DNA from 4 places in the Agrobacterium sp. NPDC090273 genome. Region 2 is predicted to be linked to each of the others. Evidence: riboswitches for the same ligand, from Rfam matches in the RefSeq annotation. Region 2 holds a riboswitch; each other region holds the start of a gene.

Evidence for each region. Region 2 has a riboswitch for cobalamin ahead of nrdH (glutaredoxin-like protein NrdH). Riboswitches for the same ligand answer to the same signal wherever they lie in the genome.
Region 1: another riboswitch for cobalamin. It lies ahead of ACIQT8_RS03625 (acyl-CoA thioesterase); the one in region 2 lies ahead of nrdH (glutaredoxin-like protein NrdH).
Region 3: another riboswitch for cobalamin. It lies ahead of ACIQT8_RS19665 (DUF1636 family protein); the one in region 2 lies ahead of nrdH (glutaredoxin-like protein NrdH).
Region 4: another riboswitch for cobalamin. It lies ahead of ACIQT8_RS12475 (CbtB domain-containing protein); the one in region 2 lies ahead of nrdH (glutaredoxin-like protein NrdH).

The regions. Positions count from the first base shown of each region.
Region 1 is NZ_JBIVYN010000001.1:720,798-725,005, forward strand. It holds gene dctP (TRAP transporter substrate-binding protein DctP) at 1-533, shown strand, start outside; gene ACIQT8_RS03620 (LysR family transcriptional regulator) at 612-1,499, opposite strand; gene ACIQT8_RS03625 (acyl-CoA thioesterase) at 1,502-2,338, opposite strand; cobalamin riboswitch at 2,437-2,640, opposite strand; gene ACIQT8_RS03630 (DUF1852 domain-containing protein) at 2,863-3,846, shown strand; gene ACIQT8_RS03635 (methionine synthase) at 3,876-4,208, shown strand, end outside.
Region 2 is NZ_JBIVYN010000005.1:434,029-438,236, forward strand. It holds gene nrdE (class 1b ribonucleoside-diphosphate reductase subunit alpha) at 1-2,032, opposite strand, end outside; gene nrdI (class Ib ribonucleoside-diphosphate reductase assembly flavoprotein NrdI) at 2,020-2,418, opposite strand; gene nrdH (glutaredoxin-like protein NrdH) at 2,428-2,649, opposite strand; cobalamin riboswitch at 2,899-3,122, opposite strand; gene ACIQT8_RS16455 (nucleoside triphosphate hydrolase) at 3,256-3,885, opposite strand; gene ACIQT8_RS16460 (ATP-binding cassette domain-containing protein) at 3,882-4,208, opposite strand, start outside.
Region 3 is NZ_JBIVYN010000007.1:286,189-290,396, reverse strand. It holds gene ACIQT8_RS19675 (cobyric acid synthase) at 1-566, opposite strand, end outside; gene cobO (cob(I)yrinic acid a,c-diamide adenosyltransferase) at 570-1,187, opposite strand; cobalamin riboswitch at 1,319-1,535, shown strand; gene ACIQT8_RS19665 (DUF1636 family protein) at 1,692-2,078, shown strand; gene cobW (cobalamin biosynthesis protein CobW) at 2,075-3,112, shown strand; gene cobN (cobaltochelatase subunit CobN) at 3,115-4,208, shown strand, end outside.
Region 4 is NZ_JBIVYN010000004.1:92,632-96,839, forward strand. It holds gene ACIQT8_RS12460 (type 1 glutamine amidotransferase family protein) at 1-505, shown strand, start outside; gene ACIQT8_RS12465 (hypothetical protein) at 514-831, opposite strand; gene ACIQT8_RS12470 (CbtA family protein) at 836-1,570, opposite strand; gene ACIQT8_RS12475 (CbtB domain-containing protein) at 1,697-1,882, opposite strand; cobalamin riboswitch at 2,039-2,283, opposite strand; gene ACIQT8_RS12480 (c-type cytochrome) at 2,318-3,235, opposite strand; gene ACIQT8_RS12485 (c-type cytochrome) at 3,349-3,783, opposite strand; gene ACIQT8_RS12490 (LysE family translocator) at 3,900-4,208, opposite strand, start outside.

The sequences.
Region 1 (4,208 bases), on a different contig from region 2:
GATGGCGGTCTGCAAGTTTCTGGCATCTGGATTTTCTCAGGAATTACGGGGCAACTCCCGTCACCATGCACTGGGGACCAGAAATCCCGGCTGCCCTGAGGGCGAAGACGCTCGACGGCCTGATGGTGAACGTCGACAGCGGCTACATGCTGAAGGTACACGAAAGCGCGCCCCATGTTCTGGTTTCAAAGGACCTGTGGCTGGGTCATGTTTACATCCTCGCTATGAACAAGGACGTCTGGAAAAGCCTTGCCCAGGAAGACCAGGACGCCATCATCCGGGCCGCCCGGAAATCCTATGCGGGATTGGATGCGGTCATGGGCGAAAGCTTCGACACACAATTGGAAGATTTGAAGAAGGCAGGTGCGACCGTACGTGTGCTCACTGCCGAAGAGGTAAAACAGTTCGAAGCCGCAACCAGATACAAGGATGTTCAGTCCGCGTGGGCCCAAGGCCAGCAAGCCGAGGGTATCGCCAATGTTGCCCCTGCCATCGAGAGCGTTTCATCTATCATGGCTGATTTCATCGAGTAGAATATCCTGCGGCAGCTTTTGGCGCGATGCCGCCGTAACCACATTCGGCCGCAAGCGGTCACTCATCCCTCCAACGCGTCAGGCTGATGTCTGGCGTGATGTTGCGAGAAATCCTGCGATGAAATCGACAGTGTCGTCACCATCCCTGAAACCGAGATGGATGCTTTTGCGGATGCCCAGTTGGCCGATGCGGACGGGATGGACACCGAGTGTTGCGGCTTCGCGACGCACGAGCCAGTTCGGGATGGCGCTGACGCCGCGACCTGCCGCGACGAGCTGAAGCATCATTTCCGTTGTCTCGACATTGCGGTGGTGGCGCGGGCGGGCGTTGGCGGGCACGAGGAACTGCGTGAAGACATCCAGCCGCTCCGGCGGTACCGGATAGGTAAACAGCGTCTCATCCAGCAGGTCGGCAGCTTCGGCATGAGGTTTCTGCGCCAGCGGGTGACCGGCCGGAACGGCGAGCACCAGTTCGTAATCGAACACCGACAGATACTGGATACCGGGTGCTTCGATCGGGTCGGGTGTGATCAGGATGTCGATCTCGTACCCCGTCAGTGCTGCCACGCCACCGAAGGCGAAGGATGTCGTGAGTTCCAGATCGACGTCCGGCCAGTCCATGAGATAGGGTTTGGTCACCCCCACCAGCCACTGATGGCAGGGATGGCATTCCATGCCGATCTTCAGGGAACCTCGCTGGCCATGGCGATAATCCGACAGCACATTTTCAGCCCTTTCGATCTGCGGAAGAACACGCTGTGCCAGCCGGACGATGTAGCGGCCGGCCTCGGTGAGACGCAGGTTGCGCCCGTATTTTTCCCACATCGCCACACCGTAGCGCTCTTCAAGTTTGCGGATCGTATGGCTGAGCGCAGACTGCGAGACGTTCAGCCGTTCCGCCGCAGCCGTCAGGCTGCCGAGGCGGTCGACTTCACGCAGGATCGAAAGATGTTGCCTGTCCAGCATGATTATTCCCACCCCTTGTCAAAGAGCGCTCTCACCGCAGAAGCGCCGTCGCGGACAGGAACTGGCCGGTGGTCCCTGTCGACCGCGACCATGGTGAAGTGTCCGGTCGCGGTAATGTGCCTTTCGCCCGTCATCAGGTTTTCGGACCAGAGTTTTGTCTGGATGGACATCGAACTCTTGCCCACGCGTTCGACCCGTGCCTCTGCCTCGACGATTTCACCGATCTCTATTGCTCGCGTGAAGTCGATGCGCTCGGACGACGCCAGCACCACCATCTGGCCGCAGTAGCGTGACGCTGCGACGAAAGCGGCCTTGGTCATGTAGGCGATTGCATCGCCCCCGAACATCCGGCCGACGCTGTTTGCCTGATCCGGAAAGACGATCTCGACCATGGCAACCACGTCGCTCGTCTCTGGCGCTTCCTCCGGGAGCAGGGCAGGCAAGGCGTAATGCGCGGCGTGCTCGCACTCCGGCACAGCGACCATATGGAAGACCCCGCGTGTGCAGGTGTTTCGCTCCCGGCCGACAATGGTTTCCGCCACCATTTCCACCTCGACCGTCAGGGAGCGGCGACCTGCCTTGACGGGTTTGGCGCTGAATTCGATGACGTGCCCTATGCGGGCCGGCTGCCTGAAATCAATGCGCTCGCAGGATGCGGTGACGAAGGGTGCCCGACCGAACCTCGTGGCCGCGATGAAGGCAACGCGATCCATGAGAGCAAGACCGGTTCCCCCGAAAAGGGTGCCGTGATGGTTGGTGTCTCCGGGAAAGACAATATCGATGAGGCGGGTTGTGGAGCCGTGCTGCGCACGCTTTCCTGTTGTCGGTGTCTCAGTCATCGGCCTTGCCATCAGGTTGCGGCCGGGCAGTGGCATGACGCAAAGACGAAGGCAGCAGAATGCCCATCGCGAAAGCGGCACTCCGGGACACCCCGCCCGTGGACGTTATCTATCGCGGCAGGTCTCCTGGCTTGCGGGTCGTTGCTTCGGTCCGTCTTCCCGAGGCAGGCCTCAGTGACTTCGATGGACTTTCGCTCGCCGCTTACAGTTGCGGGGGCAGCTTCGGTTTCAGGCAAAACCCTCACCGAATTCCCTCTTAGCTCCGGATTTGCATCCGCAGAACCACGATGACGAACCAATGTCGCATGTCGCAGAAATGGTCAAGGCATCTGCCACCGCGACCTCGCATCCACTCATGAAGCTGGCTCATGCTTCGATGAGATAATACCAATTTTTCCAGATCAGCGGCTCAGGCATAAGTCAGGCATGGCTCTCAACGACGGAGAGCATGACATCTGCTGACCGAGAGAACCGACAAAGCACGCCATTCAGGTTCTGTTCCGCGATGAGGACAACACAACGCCATGACCAAAGACCTCACCTTCACGATCAAGCGTCTTGCCTTTGACGAGGATTATTGCCCGTCTGAAAGCACCCGGATCACCACCAACTTTGCCAATCTGGCAAGGGGTGAGAACCGGCGGGACAATCTTCGCAACGCCTTGAGGATGATCGACAATCGTTTCAACGCCCTGGCGCACTGGGATAACCCCAGAGGCGATCGATATTCTATCGAGCTCGACATCATATCCGTTGAGATGAATGTCGGCGCTGAAGACCACGGCGACGCATTCCCGATGATCGAGATATTGAAGACGACGATCATCGATCAAAAAACCGGCGACCGCATCGAGGGTATCGTCGGAAACAATTTCTCCTCCTATGTCCGGGATTACGACTTCAGCGTGGTGCTGCCCGAGCACAACAGGGGGAGGTCCGAGTTCAGTACGCCGGACAATTTCGGTGATCTGCACGGAAACCTTTTCAAAAGTTTCCTGAACTCGGATGCCTACAGGCAGCATTTTCAGAAGCCGCCGGTGATATGCCTGAGTGCGTCGAGCAGCAAAACATATCGTCGGACCGGAAATCAGCATCCGGTACTGGGTATCGAATACCAGCAGGATGAACTGTCTTCGACGGACCTCTATTTCCAGAAAATGGGATTGCAGGTCCGATTTTTCATGCCGCCGAACAGCGTCGCGCCTTTCGCCCTATATTTCGTCGGCGACCTCTTGGCCGACTACACCAATCTTGAACTCATCAGCACCATCAGCACGATGGAGACGTTCCAGAAGATCTATCGGCCCGAAATCTACAACGCCAACTCAGCCGCCGGGGCCTGTTATCAGCCAAGCCTGAAGAACCAGGACTATTCCCTGACGCGAATTGTCTACGATCGCGAAGAACGTAGCCGGCTGGCTGTCGAACAAGGACGCTTTGCCGAGGAGCACTTCATCAAACCCTACAGAGCCATTCTCGAGCAATGGTCGGCCAATCACGCCCGCTGACGAAACCCATGAACATAAGGTCGCATAACATGAAAAGACTGTTGCCCACGTCAACCGCCGGCAGCCTGCCCAAACCCTCCTGGCTGGCACAACCCGAGAAACTCTGGTCGCCCTGGAAACTGCAGGATGATGAACTCGTCGAGGGCAAGCGGGATGCCCTGCGTCTTTCTCTCGACGATCAGTTACAGGCGGGGATCGATATCGTCAGCGACGGCGAGCAGACGCGCCAGCACTTTGTGACGACGTTTGTCGAACACCTCAGCGGCGTCGATTTCGAAAAACGCGAGACGGTCCGGATTCGCAATCGCTACGATGCCAGCGTTCCGACGGTCGTTGGCGCTGTGTCTCGCCCAAAACCGGTC
Region 2 (4,208 bases):
GCGACAACCCCTGATCGACATGCTGCGTTGCTGCAGCATAGGTGTCGATGATCTTTTCAGGTCCGATCTCATAGGCATCCTGATAATAGTCGAGATTGTCATCTGAGAGATAGGCAGCCGGGTAATAAACACGGCCAATCTTGCCCTCTTTGCGAATCTCGATCTTTGAGACGATCGGGTGAATAGAAGAGGTCGAGTGGTTGATATAGGAAATGGAGCCGGTAGGCGGTACTGCCTGAAGGTTCTGGTTATAGAGGCCCGAACTCATCACCGCCTGCTTCAGCGCCAGCCAATCCTCCTGCGTCGGAATAGCAATGCCAGTCTTTTCGAACAGACCTGCCACTTTCTCGGTCGCCGGCTTCCATTCCGTTTGCGTGTATTTGTCGAAATAGTCGCCGGACGCATATTTTGAGTGTTCAAACCCCTTGAAGCTCTGGCCGCGCTCCACTGCCAACCGGTTCGAAGCACGAATGGCGTGATACGTGACCGTGTAGAAGTACATGTTGGTGAAATCGATGCCCTCTTCCGAACCGTAATAAATCCGTTCGCGGGCAAGATAGCCATGAAGGTTCATCTGTCCGAGGCCGATCGCATGGCTGTCGGCATTGCCCTTCGCAATAGAAGGGACGGATGTGATGTTGCTCATGTCAGAGACGGCGGTCAGCGCCCGGATCGATGTCTCTATAGTCTTGCCGAAATCACCCGAATCCATAGCAGCGGCAATATTCAACGAACCGAGATTGCACGAAATATCCTTGCCCAGATGATCATACGTCAAATCGGCATTGTAGGTGCTCGCGTCACTGACCTGCAAAATCTCCGAGCACAAGTTGCTCATGGTGATGCGCCCGGCAATCGGATTCGCCTTGTTCACCGTGTCTTCGAACATGATGTAGGGGTAGCCGCTTTCGAACTGGATTTCGGCAATCACCTGGAAGAAGTCGCGCGCCTTGATCTTCTTTTTCTTGATGCGACTGTCAGCTACCATCTCACAGTATTTTTCCGTGACCGAGATTTCGGTAAACGGCACACCATAGACACGCTCGATGTCATAAGGCGAAAAGAGGTACATATCTTCGTTGTTCTTGGCGAGTTCGAATGTGATGTCAGGTATGACCACGCCAAGTGAGAGGGTCTTGATACGGATCTTCTCGTCGGCGTTTTCGCGTTTTGTATCGAGGAACCGCATGATATCGGGGTGGTGGGCGTTCAGATAGACGGCCCCCGCTCCCTGCCGCGCGCCAAGCTGGTTCGCATAAGAGAATGAATCCTCCAGAAGCTTCATGACGGGAATAACGCCTGAAGACTGGTTCTCGATCTGCTTGATCGGGGCGCCTGCCTCGCGAAGGTTGGTAAGTGACAAAGCCACGCCGCCGCCGCGTTTCGACAATTGCAGCGCTGAATTGATGCCGCGCGCGATGGACTCCATATTGTCCTCGATGCGCAACAGGAAGCAGGAGACAAGTTCGCCACGCTGTTTTTTGCCGGCATTCAGAAAGGTTGGGGTCGCAGGCTGGAAGCGGCCCGAAATGATCTCATCGACCATATCGCGAGCCAGCGACTCGTTGCCACGGGCCAGCGCCAGCGCAACCATGCAAATGCGGTCCTCATAACGCTCGAGGTAACGTTTGCCGTCGAACGTCTTCAGTGTGTAGGAGGTGTAATATTTGAAGGCGCCAAGGAAGGTCGGGAAACGGAACTTCCTGGCATAGGCGTGGTCGAAAAGATCGCAGACGAAGTTGAACGAATACTGATCGAGCACCTCCTGCTCGTAATAGCCTTCCGTCACGAGATAATCGAGCTTCTCCCTGAGGTTATGGAAGAAGACGGTGTTCTGATTGACGTGCTGCAAAAAGTACTGTTTCGCAGCCTGCCGATCCTTGTCGAGCTGGATCTTGCCGTTCTCGTCGTAGAGATTGAGCATGGCATTCAGCGCGTGATAATCAAGCGCTGTATCCAGCGGTTTCGCGGTAACGGAAACTGGCTGTTTTGTGCTCTTGTCCCGAAGGACGTCAGAAGTCAGCGTGTCCAAAATCGTTCCAATCCATGAGTGACGTTGGCGACATCCTCCTCGGTCCCGAGAAGCTCGAAGCGGTAGAGAAAGGGAACCGCGCATTTGCGCGAGACGATCTCTCCAGCCGAGGCGAATGCCGCGCCAAAATTCGTGTTTCCCGCAGCAATGACGCCGCGAATGAGGTTTCGATTGGCTGGCTCGTTCAGAAACCGGATTACGGGTTTCGGAACAGCCCCTTTGGTCCCGCCTCCCCCATAGGTGGGGGTGACGAGGACATAGGGTTCCGACACGAGCAGGGTTTCGTCATCGGTTCCGATAGGTAGCCTGAGCGCCTGGCCACCCAGTTTCTGAACGAAGCGATGGGTGTTTTCGGATCGGCTGGAATAATAGACGATCAGTCCCATCGACCTCTCTCAGGAAATTGCGCTGATCATATCGGGGCGAAAACCGGCCCAATGGCGCTCGCCGGCAATGACGACCGGAACCTGCATGTAACCCAGCCCCCTGACGTGATCGAGGGCATCCGCATCCTCCGAAATATCGATGATTTCGTAGCTGACTCCGATGCGATCAAGCGCGCGATAGGTTGCTGTGCACTGAACGCAGGCGGGTTTGCTGTAAACGGTGACGGTCATGGTGTCCTCTTTCAAAGCTGCTCATACGCGCAGCCGAACGGTCCCGACGGCTCATTACCATCAGGCGGGTGGGTTCATTGATGAATTGGAGCGGCTATGCCGCGACGAACCAAAACCTACGCCGACGAGCGCAGGAAACTATAAAAATACGATGGCATGACTTCACCCCGAAGTTGATCTCTGCGGGATACAGGAAAACGGCGTGCGCAAGTCATTTGCGCCAACACCCTCCTTCCGGACACCCCGCCCGTGGACGTACACGCTCAAGGCAGGTCTCCTGGCTTGCGGGTCTAAACATCAGCTCCAACCTTCCCAGAGCGTAAACCCCAGTGGCACAATATGGAACGACGCTCACCGCTTACAGTTGCGGGGGCAGCCTCGGGATTGTTTCGCCGTCATGGCGTCTCGCACCGAATTCCCGTCTTAGCTCCCAATCCTTGCGAATCGAGAGAACCTTGAACACCACATATAGTATATCATGAATCTTTTCCGTCAACGGATAGACGTGCAAATCCCCGCCATGGTGGATCAAAAAGATTCACCCTATGGTTAGCAAATTCTTATAACGGCTATATTTCAGGCTGTTCCACCCTTATGGGAGTACAGTCACTCCCAGATATCGATGTGGATATCTGCAGGGCGTGAAGATCCGATCACCCGTCTTCCATTCGGAAGATCGTTTTCAAACAGCTTGGCTGCGATCTGGCTTTCGTTCAAACCGTAACCGATCCATCTGTTGCGAAGGCGCTCTTCGAGCACCGCCACGGACGGACCGACGAAAACGCTCATATCAAAACTGTCCGTCAGCCGTGTCCATGGCTCTTCATTGAGAAGCAGGTAATTACCTTCCGCCAAAATGAAACGGGTTTCCGGTGAGATGGCGCGCGCGGACGCGATGGCTATTTCCCTGGAGCGATCGAAAACGGGGACGAGAACTTCCTCGTCGTTTTTGCGAACGGCGGAAACAATATCCAGGAAGCCACGGACATCAAAGGTCTCCGGCGCACCTTTTCTTGCAAGAAGGCTGCGCTCTTCCAGGATACCATTGTCCATATGGAAGCCGTCCATCGGCAACACGGCAGCCATCTCGCCTTTCGCGATCAGAGCGCTGCACAAGGCCTCAGCCAATGTCGATTTGCCGGCCCCAGGGGGACCGGCAATAGCAACGATAAATCGGGGTTTGTCTCCGGCCCGTTGAAGGACCTCTTCAACGATCGTTTCAAGTTTCAATGTCATGCAGCCAGGGTTTCCCGCGGCGGCTCTTTGGCGCCAGTCATGAAGGCGACGGCATCAGACATCGAATACTCCTTCGGATTGATGACGCACAGGCGTCGGCCGAGGCGATGAATATGAATGCGATCAGCCACCTCGAAAACATGCGGCATATTATGTGAAATGAGCACGATCGGAAGCCCTCTGGAACGGACATCGAGTATCAGTTCCAGCACTCTGCGACTTTCCTTGACGCCGAGGGCGGCCGTCGGCTCATCGAGAATGACAACCTTCGAACCAAAAGCGGCTGCGCGCGCCACCGCAACCCCCTGCCGCTGACCACCAGA
Region 3 (4,208 bases), on a different contig from region 2:
GCGGCATCGGCGTCATCCAGCACCGCACTGGTGCCGACCAAGCTCGCGATGACGCCACCCCGGTCAATGTCGCCGATCAGGATGACCGGTACATCGGCGGCACGGGAAAAACCCATATTTGCAATGTCGTTGGCACGCAGATTGATTTCTGAAGCGCTGCCGGCACCTTCCACCAGAACCAGATCGGCTTTTTGCTTCAGCAACTCGAAACTTTCCAGGACCTTCGGCATCAAACCCGCCTTGAGGCCCTGATATTCTGCGGCTTTTGCGTTGCCGGCGATCTTCCCTTGCACGATTACCTGCGCCCCGGTCTCGCTTTGCGGTTTCAGCAGGACGGGGTTCATGTGAACCGACAGCGCGACGCCCGCGGCACGCGCTTGCAGGGCCTGCGCACGGCCGATTTCACCGCCATCCGCCGTAACTGCCGCATTGTTTGACATGTTCTGCGGCTTGAAGGGCATGACGCTCAGGCCGCGCTTGACGAAGGCACGTGCCAGCCCCGCCACCATCAGCGATTTCCCGACATCGGAGCCGGTTCCCTGAAACATAAGGGCGCGTGCAGTCATGGATCAGAACTCGATTCCCGCCTGCGCCTTCACGCCCGCCTTGAAGTGATGTTTGACGAGGCTCATTTCCGTGACCATATCGGCGGCCTCGATCAGGGCTGGCTTGGCGTTACGGCCGGTGACGATGACATGCAAATCAGTCCGGCGTTTCTCAAGCGTTGCAATGACCTCTTCCAGAGGCAGGTAGTCGTAGCGCAGTGCGATGTTGAGTTCATCCAGGATCAAAAGACCGATGCTTTCATCGGCCATCAGGGTCTTGGCCTCTTCCCATGCCTTGGTTGCCGCGGCGACATCGCGCTTCAGATCCTGCGTGTCCCATGTGAAACCTTCGCCCATGGTTCGCCACTCCACCTTGTCGCCAAACAGGCTCAGTGCTTGCTGCTCACCGGTCGACCATGCGCCCTTGATGAACTGCACGACGCCGACACGCCTGCCATTTCCGAGCATGCGCAAGGCGAGCCCGAACGCCGCCGTCGATTTACCCTTGCCGGGGCCGGTATTGACCATCAGCAGACCTTTTTCGACCGTCTTTTCAGCAACTTCGGCATCCTGCACCGCTTTACGGTTCACCATCTTCTGCCGGTGTCGCTCGGCTTCGGCGTCGTTGATTTCGCGGTTCATCATGCATGTCCCTGTTTTTCGGCAGCGCGTGTGAACACCTCGCCGTGGAAGCGGCGACTATACCCAATTTGCCGCACCCGGCAATCCGCTGGCAGGGACAGCATGGCATTGACCGCAAAAGGCGTTCAGCCTAAGTGTATCGAGCAAACGGTCTTTTTCCGGCAACGGGGAAAGCTAAGAGGGAACACGGTTCAAGCCCCGTTGGGTCAATCCGTGGCTGCCCCCGCAACTGTAAGCGGTAAGCCCACACCGTGAAGCCACTGGACCGAACATGTCCGGGAAGGCGGTGTCAAACGGGTATCGATCAAGCCGCGAGCCAGGAGACCTGCCGTTCACGCAAAAACGTCTGCCGGGCGGGGTGCTCCGGCCAGCCGCTGAAATCGAACGAGCCGCCTTGCCTGGCAAGCGTGCCGTTTTCGAGATGCGCACCCCGAAAAGTTTTAAGGCGCGGAAAGCGAAAACGGTTTGGATATCGCAGTCACATCCTCATGCACCAAAGATGGGTTGGAAAACGATGACGTTTCCGGCGTGGTCGTGTTTGTGTGCCGCAGTTGTCGTGATGCCAGCGATCCAGATCTCGATCCCCGTCCCGGTTCCATCCTGGCGGAACGTGCAGCCGAAAAGGCGCACAACGCGGGTATCGAGGTGCGAAGCGTCAATTGTCTTGCCAATTGCAAGCGTGGGCTGAGCGCTGTTTTACGTGGCGCCGATGGCTGGTCTTATGTGTTTGGCGGACTGACGCCCGACAATGCCGAGGATTTGCTTGTTGGCGCTCGCCTGCTGGCCACTGCGCCGGACGGGCTGATGCCCTGGCGCGGCCGTCCAGATAGTTTGAAGCGCGGCATGGTCGCGCGTATTCCCCCATTCGATTTTACCGAGGAGATGAAATGAGCACCCTTCTGGATCGCGTTCCCTGCACCATCGTTACCGGTTTTCTGGGGGCCGGAAAAACAACGCTTCTGCGTGGCCTTCTCGAAAAACTCGACGGGAAACGTCTTGCCATTATCGTCAATGAATTCGGTGATGTCGGCATCGATGGCGAAATTCTCAAGGGTTGCGGTATCGAGAGCTGCCCGGAAGAAAACATTGTCGAACTGGCCAATGGCTGCATCTGCTGCACAGTGGCCGATGACTTCCAGCCAGCGATCGAGCAGATTCTCAGCCGCCAGCCGAAGGTCGAGCACATTCTGATCGAGACTTCGGGTCTGGCACTGCCAAAGCCGCTTGTTCAGGCTTTCCAGTGGCCGGCGATCAAAAGCCGTGTCACGGTTGATGCCGTTATTGCTGTCGTGGACGGCGCAGCTCTGGCTGAAGGCCAGGTCGCACACGACATGGAGGCTCTTTCCGCACAGCGGCAGGCCGATGAAGCGCTTGATCACGATGATCCCGTTGAAGAGGTTTTCGAAGATCAGGTTGCCTGTGCCGATCTCATCGTCATGACCAAGGCCGATCTGCTTGACGCTGCCGGTCTTGAAAAGGCCAAAGCCCACGTCTCGGAACATCTGCCGAAGGCTGCTAAGATCGTCGTCGCGTCGAACGGCGCCGTTGATCCTGCCGTGCTGATTGGCCTCGGCCTTGCGGTTGAAGAGGATATCGAAAACCGTCATACGCATCACGATGAAGAACACGATCACGATCACGACGATTTCGACAGTTTCGTTATCGACCTGCCTGCGGTGACCGATCCGGAAGCCCTCGCCGTCCGCATCGCCGAAACGGCTGCAGCGGAAAACGTCCTTCGTATCAAAGGCTTCATCGAGGTTTCGGCCAAGCCGATGCGTCTTCAGGTGCAGGCGGTCGGAAGCCGCGTCAATCACTACTACGACCGGCCGTGGGCGCCCGGTGAGACGCGGCGCAGCCGACTGGTCGTCATCGGTGAAAAAGGCCTGAACCGCGAGAAGATCGAACAGATGCTGGCTGCCTGACAATGCATATCCTTGCCACGACATCGTCGTCTCTGGACGACCTGATCGAGCCGGTTGATCTCAACCAGCCGCAGGCAGATGTCGTGGTTTTGTCCTTTTCGGCCAGCGATCTCGCTTGTCTGGAACGGGCATGGCGGGAGGATCAGGCACGCCCTATTCTCGTTACCGCCAATCTTTCGGAGCTTCGCCACCCCATGTCGGTCGATCTTTGGATCGAGAAGACCGCAGAACACGCAAAGCTTATCCTTATCCGGATTCTGGGTGGTGCGTATCGCTGGCGGTATGGCGTGGATCAGCTTGCGCAGATGGCGCGACGGCGCGGTGTGAAGCTTGCGCTTCTGCCCGGCGAATGCAGCGAGCGCGACGAAAAGCTGGAAGCGGCTTCAACGATCGACCAGTCGACACTTGCTGCGATCCTCTCCTTCTTCCGCGAAGGAGGGTCGGAGAACATGGAGCGTCTCGCCAGCGGATTGGCGGCGCTCTCAGGCGGTTACAACTGGCCGCAAGTTGAACCTGTTCCCCTGCCAAAGACCGGCTTTTATCGGCCGGGTGAGGGCTTCGTTGCTGAAAAACGGGCGACGGAGGATTTTGGCGTCAATGCTCCAGTCCTGCCCATCCTGTTTTATCGCTCAATGCTGCTGGCGTCCGATGTCGCGCCCATCGACGCATTGTTTGCATCCTTGAAGGCGCGGGGTTTCGCGCCGTTGCCAATCTTTGTCAGCGGTCTGAAGGATGCGGATGCGGCGGGTTTTCTGGAGCGTGTGCTTCCCGGCTTGAAACCGGCTGCCATTATTGCTGCTACGGCGTTTGCCAGTCAGGTCGATGACCATGGAAAAACCCTGTTCGATCGATTGGGATTGCCGGTCTTTCAGGTCATCATGGCAACAACCCGGCGTGACGGTTGGGCGGACAATAGCCGTGGCCTAAACCCTTCCGATCTTGCCATGCACGTCGTGCTCCCGGAGCTGGATGGCCGGATTCTTGCCGGTGTGATCTCATTCAAGCAGCCCGGTACGCAGGGTAACTCAGCCCTCATCAATGTGCCTGAGTCAGACCGCATCCTGCAGGTGACGAACCGCATTGCAGCCTTCCTGCG
Region 4 (4,208 bases), on a different contig from region 2:
AGCAGCCCGAAGCTATCTGGGCGTGAACATCGTTCATGCGTCGCCAAGCGGACAGCCGGTGGTTTCCATGGGCGGGATGCACGTCGTACCCGACATGCGCTACGACGCGCTTGATCCAGATAATATCGATGCTCTGGTGATCGCCGGTGGTCTCAGTTGGGAAAAAGGCGAGGCCGCGGATATCAGTGCCCTTGTGCACCGGTTTCGAAACAAGGGGCGTGTGATCGGTGGGATCTGCGCCGCCGCAAGCGCACTTGCGGGAACCGGCATCCTCAACGATGTCGCTCATACCGGCAACTCGCTGGCATCGCATCGTGCCTATCAAGCCTATCTGGGTGAAGGTCTTTATCGCGATCAACCGCAAGCCGTCAGCGACGGCGGTATCGTCACGGCGCCGGGCAGCGCACCGGTCAGTTTCGCAACGGAAATTCTCAAAGCCCTTGGCCTCTTTGGTCCGGAGGCCGAAGCGGAATTGAGAATTTTCGCAGCGGAACACACGAAGTAGGACAGAAGCTATCTGCCGCGATCCAGAACGCGGCAGATGCGAGGGTTAACAGCGTCGCCCTCGCCAGCTAACACGCGACGAATATCGCGGCTGTTGAGATGCAGACTGCGATCGAGAGGAAGGTCCAGGCGGGCGATCTTGGCCTTTGCAGCGGCAATGAACGCGACGCTGTGTTGCTGAAAATAATCAAGAACGGCCATCTGATCCGGCTCGCCCTTCAACAGGGCCTTGAAGGCCAGGCGGTGCACGGCGCAGGTCGCGCCGTGACCGGGAACGGCGAAACGCAGCGCGTCGAGTTCGTCGCTCCATTCTGCCGCGTCCCGCATGTTGTCAAACCGACTGGAAACGCTTCAGGAAGAAGGCGCTTAGCGTTCCAATCAATGCCCAGAAGACGAAACTCGTCACCGTCGCGGCAACGATGAACTGACGCTCCAGCGGCAGAGGCGCCAGCGCATGTTCACCTTCCGGCGGAAGCGGCGCACCCACCACATGCGGCGCGACAATCAGCACCAGAGCCAGAACCGCCGCCCAGGGTTCACGTCGGAAAGCGATCAGTGCAATACCGCCGCCAGTCGCGGCAACGGTTGCGATCCACCAGGTTTGACGAGCGGCGAGTGCGGCAGCCGGGCTTCCAGGCAGTTCTGGCGGAAGACCGATCATCGGTGCCAGCATGACGGCAGCAAACCCCGCCACACCCCACAACAGGCCCTCACGCCAACCGCCGTTGGTGCCGCGCAACGACAAGAGACCGGTCAAGACGAGTGCATAACCGATGGCCGTCAGAACATTGGCTGCGACTGTATAGGCCGCACGTTCGAAACCATCAGCCGGAGCCCAGGCGTCTTCGTCATGTTCATGTGTGTGGGCTGGAGCCTGTGCGGTCGTTTGCGCATCGGTTGCCGGCGCCGTGTCATGGCTGTGTGGAGCTTCACCACCAGCGCTTTCGTAGGTTTCCGCCTGCAGGATCAGCGGTGTGGTGCCAACGGCCTGCATGGCCGAAACGGCGACACCGCCAATCAAGCCGACCAGCACCGACGTAAAAACAATATTGCGAAAAGACGACATGCAATTTCCCCCTCAGGAGCATGAACCCGAAAGCGTCAGTGGCTTTCGAACGTCATCATGCCCTGTTTCCTCAAATTCTGGAGCAGCTTCACGTTCAGGGTGCAAAGTCCCCGAAATCATTCAGCTTTAGTGGCAGGGAAACGCATTGGCGTGGCGCGTATCATGCGCTGCGTTGTGAACAGCTTCGACATGCGAGAAGCCGACGAAACCGACGACGAAAAGGCCGAGAACGATCGCTGTCAGCGATTGGGCAATGCTGCTGCTTTTCGCTGTTACAGCGGCATTGGCGGTATTCTGATTGATAATAGACATGGTGAGCCTCTCCCGGCGCATCAGCGCCATTGTGAACGGGCAAGCGTCCAATCCAGGCGCAGGACCGCATCGATACAATTCACCACGGGGAATGCGAGACTGACACAGGCGCAGTCACCTGCCCCTGTAATCCTGCTGCTCCGGACACCCCGCCGGCATAAACATTTCCGTGAGGGCAGGTCTCCTGGCTCGCGGGTCAAAACCTGAAACACCTTCCCGGCCGGGTTATCCCCCGCATGAGCCCAACCTTTCGGTTCCAGCCATGCAGCCGACCAGTGGTATTTCCGTTTCAGGCTCTCCGCTCACAGTTGCGGGGGCAGCCACGAATGGGGATTGCTCCTTATCGTGTTCCCTTTTCACCTTCCGGATTTCCGGAAGGAACCATCACAGTTTTGTTATCCGACGGCGATAGTGGAGAGTCAATGCCTCTCCACCTCAACGCGCCGGAACAGCCTTCAGATAGGCGGCAATCGCGTCCCGGTCGTCCGCCGTCAACCGTGCCATGTTCTGCTGGACCTTGACCATGGAGCCGCCGACGCTGTCGAACTCCGGTGTAAAGCCGGTCTCGAGGTAGCTTGCGATATCCTCGGCTGCCCAACCGCCGATGCTTTCCGATGCTGGCGTAATGTCAGGAATTCTGCCCTCACCTTCCGGATTGGGACCGCCCGCCAGCCATTTGTCCGCAAGGAAGCCGCCAAGCGCATTGCGCGGCGTATGGCATTCGCCACAATGGCCAGGGCCCTCCACCAGATACTGGCCACGCAGCAGTTCGGCATCGGCATTGGCAAGTTCGACACGAGGGGCGCCTTTATCGAAATAAAGGAATTTCCAGCCACCCAAGGTGACACGCATGTTGAACGGGAATGGCAGGTCGTGTCCCGGTGCATCGTTCTGGCTCGCGGGAAGCGCCTTGAGATAACCGAAGAGATCGTTGATGTCCTTGGAGGTCATCCTGGCATAGGATGCATAGGGGAAGGACGGATAAAGATGTTCACCATCCCTGCCGACGCCCCGTGTCATGGCGTCGCCAAACTGCGCCAGCGTCCACCCGCCAATACCGTGCTGCGGATCAGACGAGATGTTCGGCACACGGAAGGTTCCGAAAGGGCTCGGCAGATCCTGACCGCCGGCAAGCGTCAGAAGTGCATCACCTGTTACACCGGGCGCAGCATGACAGCTTGCGCAGCCGCCTGCCCAGAACAGCGTCTCGCCGTTGGCGAGGTCCGGCTCTCCAAGGCTCGCCCAGTGGCTTGGCGCCTGCCGCTCCGGCGCCGTAACGACCATAAAAATACCGAAACCAGCGGCTGCGGCCAATACGGCGCCGCCCGCAAGTTTCGTCCAGATGGAAGGCATACCCCTCTCCCCTCTCAGACCAATCGACATTCACATTTGCACTGAGCGCACCGGATCGATCCGACGCCTCAAGAGAAAGCCACCCGAAGGCGACTTTCCCGATGCGATGAACATCACTTCTTCAGACGGTAGGTCTGATGGCAGGTACCGCAATCGGCGCCGAGTTTCTGCATGGCGGTTGCGACGCCGGCCTGATCCACGGGCAGGCTGGCGAGAATCGCGTCCGCATCTTCACCGAGCTTTGCAGACTTGGCCTTGAAGTCCTCGAAATTTTCCCAGATGGCGGGTGCTGCCGCACTGCCAGCTTCGGAGCCAGCCGGGAACTGGTCCGGGAAAGCCTTGGCGTTGGTGCTGATTGTCGTCACGGCAGTCTTGACCGCCTCGGCGTCAAAAGGCTTCTGCCCCTTGGAAATGGCGGCGAGCGACCCCATCGCGCCGCCAATCTGCTTCATCATGCCTTCGCGCTTTTCGACTTCGCCGGCTGCGTAAACCGCACCGGCGCACAGACAGCCGAACAGCATCGCTGCCGTGATGGTTTTCAGTTTCATGAACTCTCTCCTTGATCCCGACAGGTAACGGGCTTGATACGAACGGGGCGAGGATGCCCGTTCCGTCAGGCAAAAAGAAGTCACATTGAAGTGAAATTTCGCGTGAAAACAGAAGCCTAAGACAACCCTTCCCAGAGTGTCAGCAATGCGACTGCAACCAGCATCACACCCGCAGCGCGACCGATGAAAACAGTGGTAGCAGGCGAGGAAACAAGCCATGCCCTGCTTCTGTCCGCCGTTAATGCCAGCCCGCCATAGACCGCAAACTGGGTTGCCGCGACCATGAGGCCCATCACCGCGCCCTGCATCCAGATCGGCCCATAGGCGGGTTTGAGAAATTGTGGATAGATCGCCATCATGAAGAGATAGGCTTTGGGGTTCGACAGGCAGGTGAGCATGGCGCGCCAGAACGCTTTTCTGGCCGA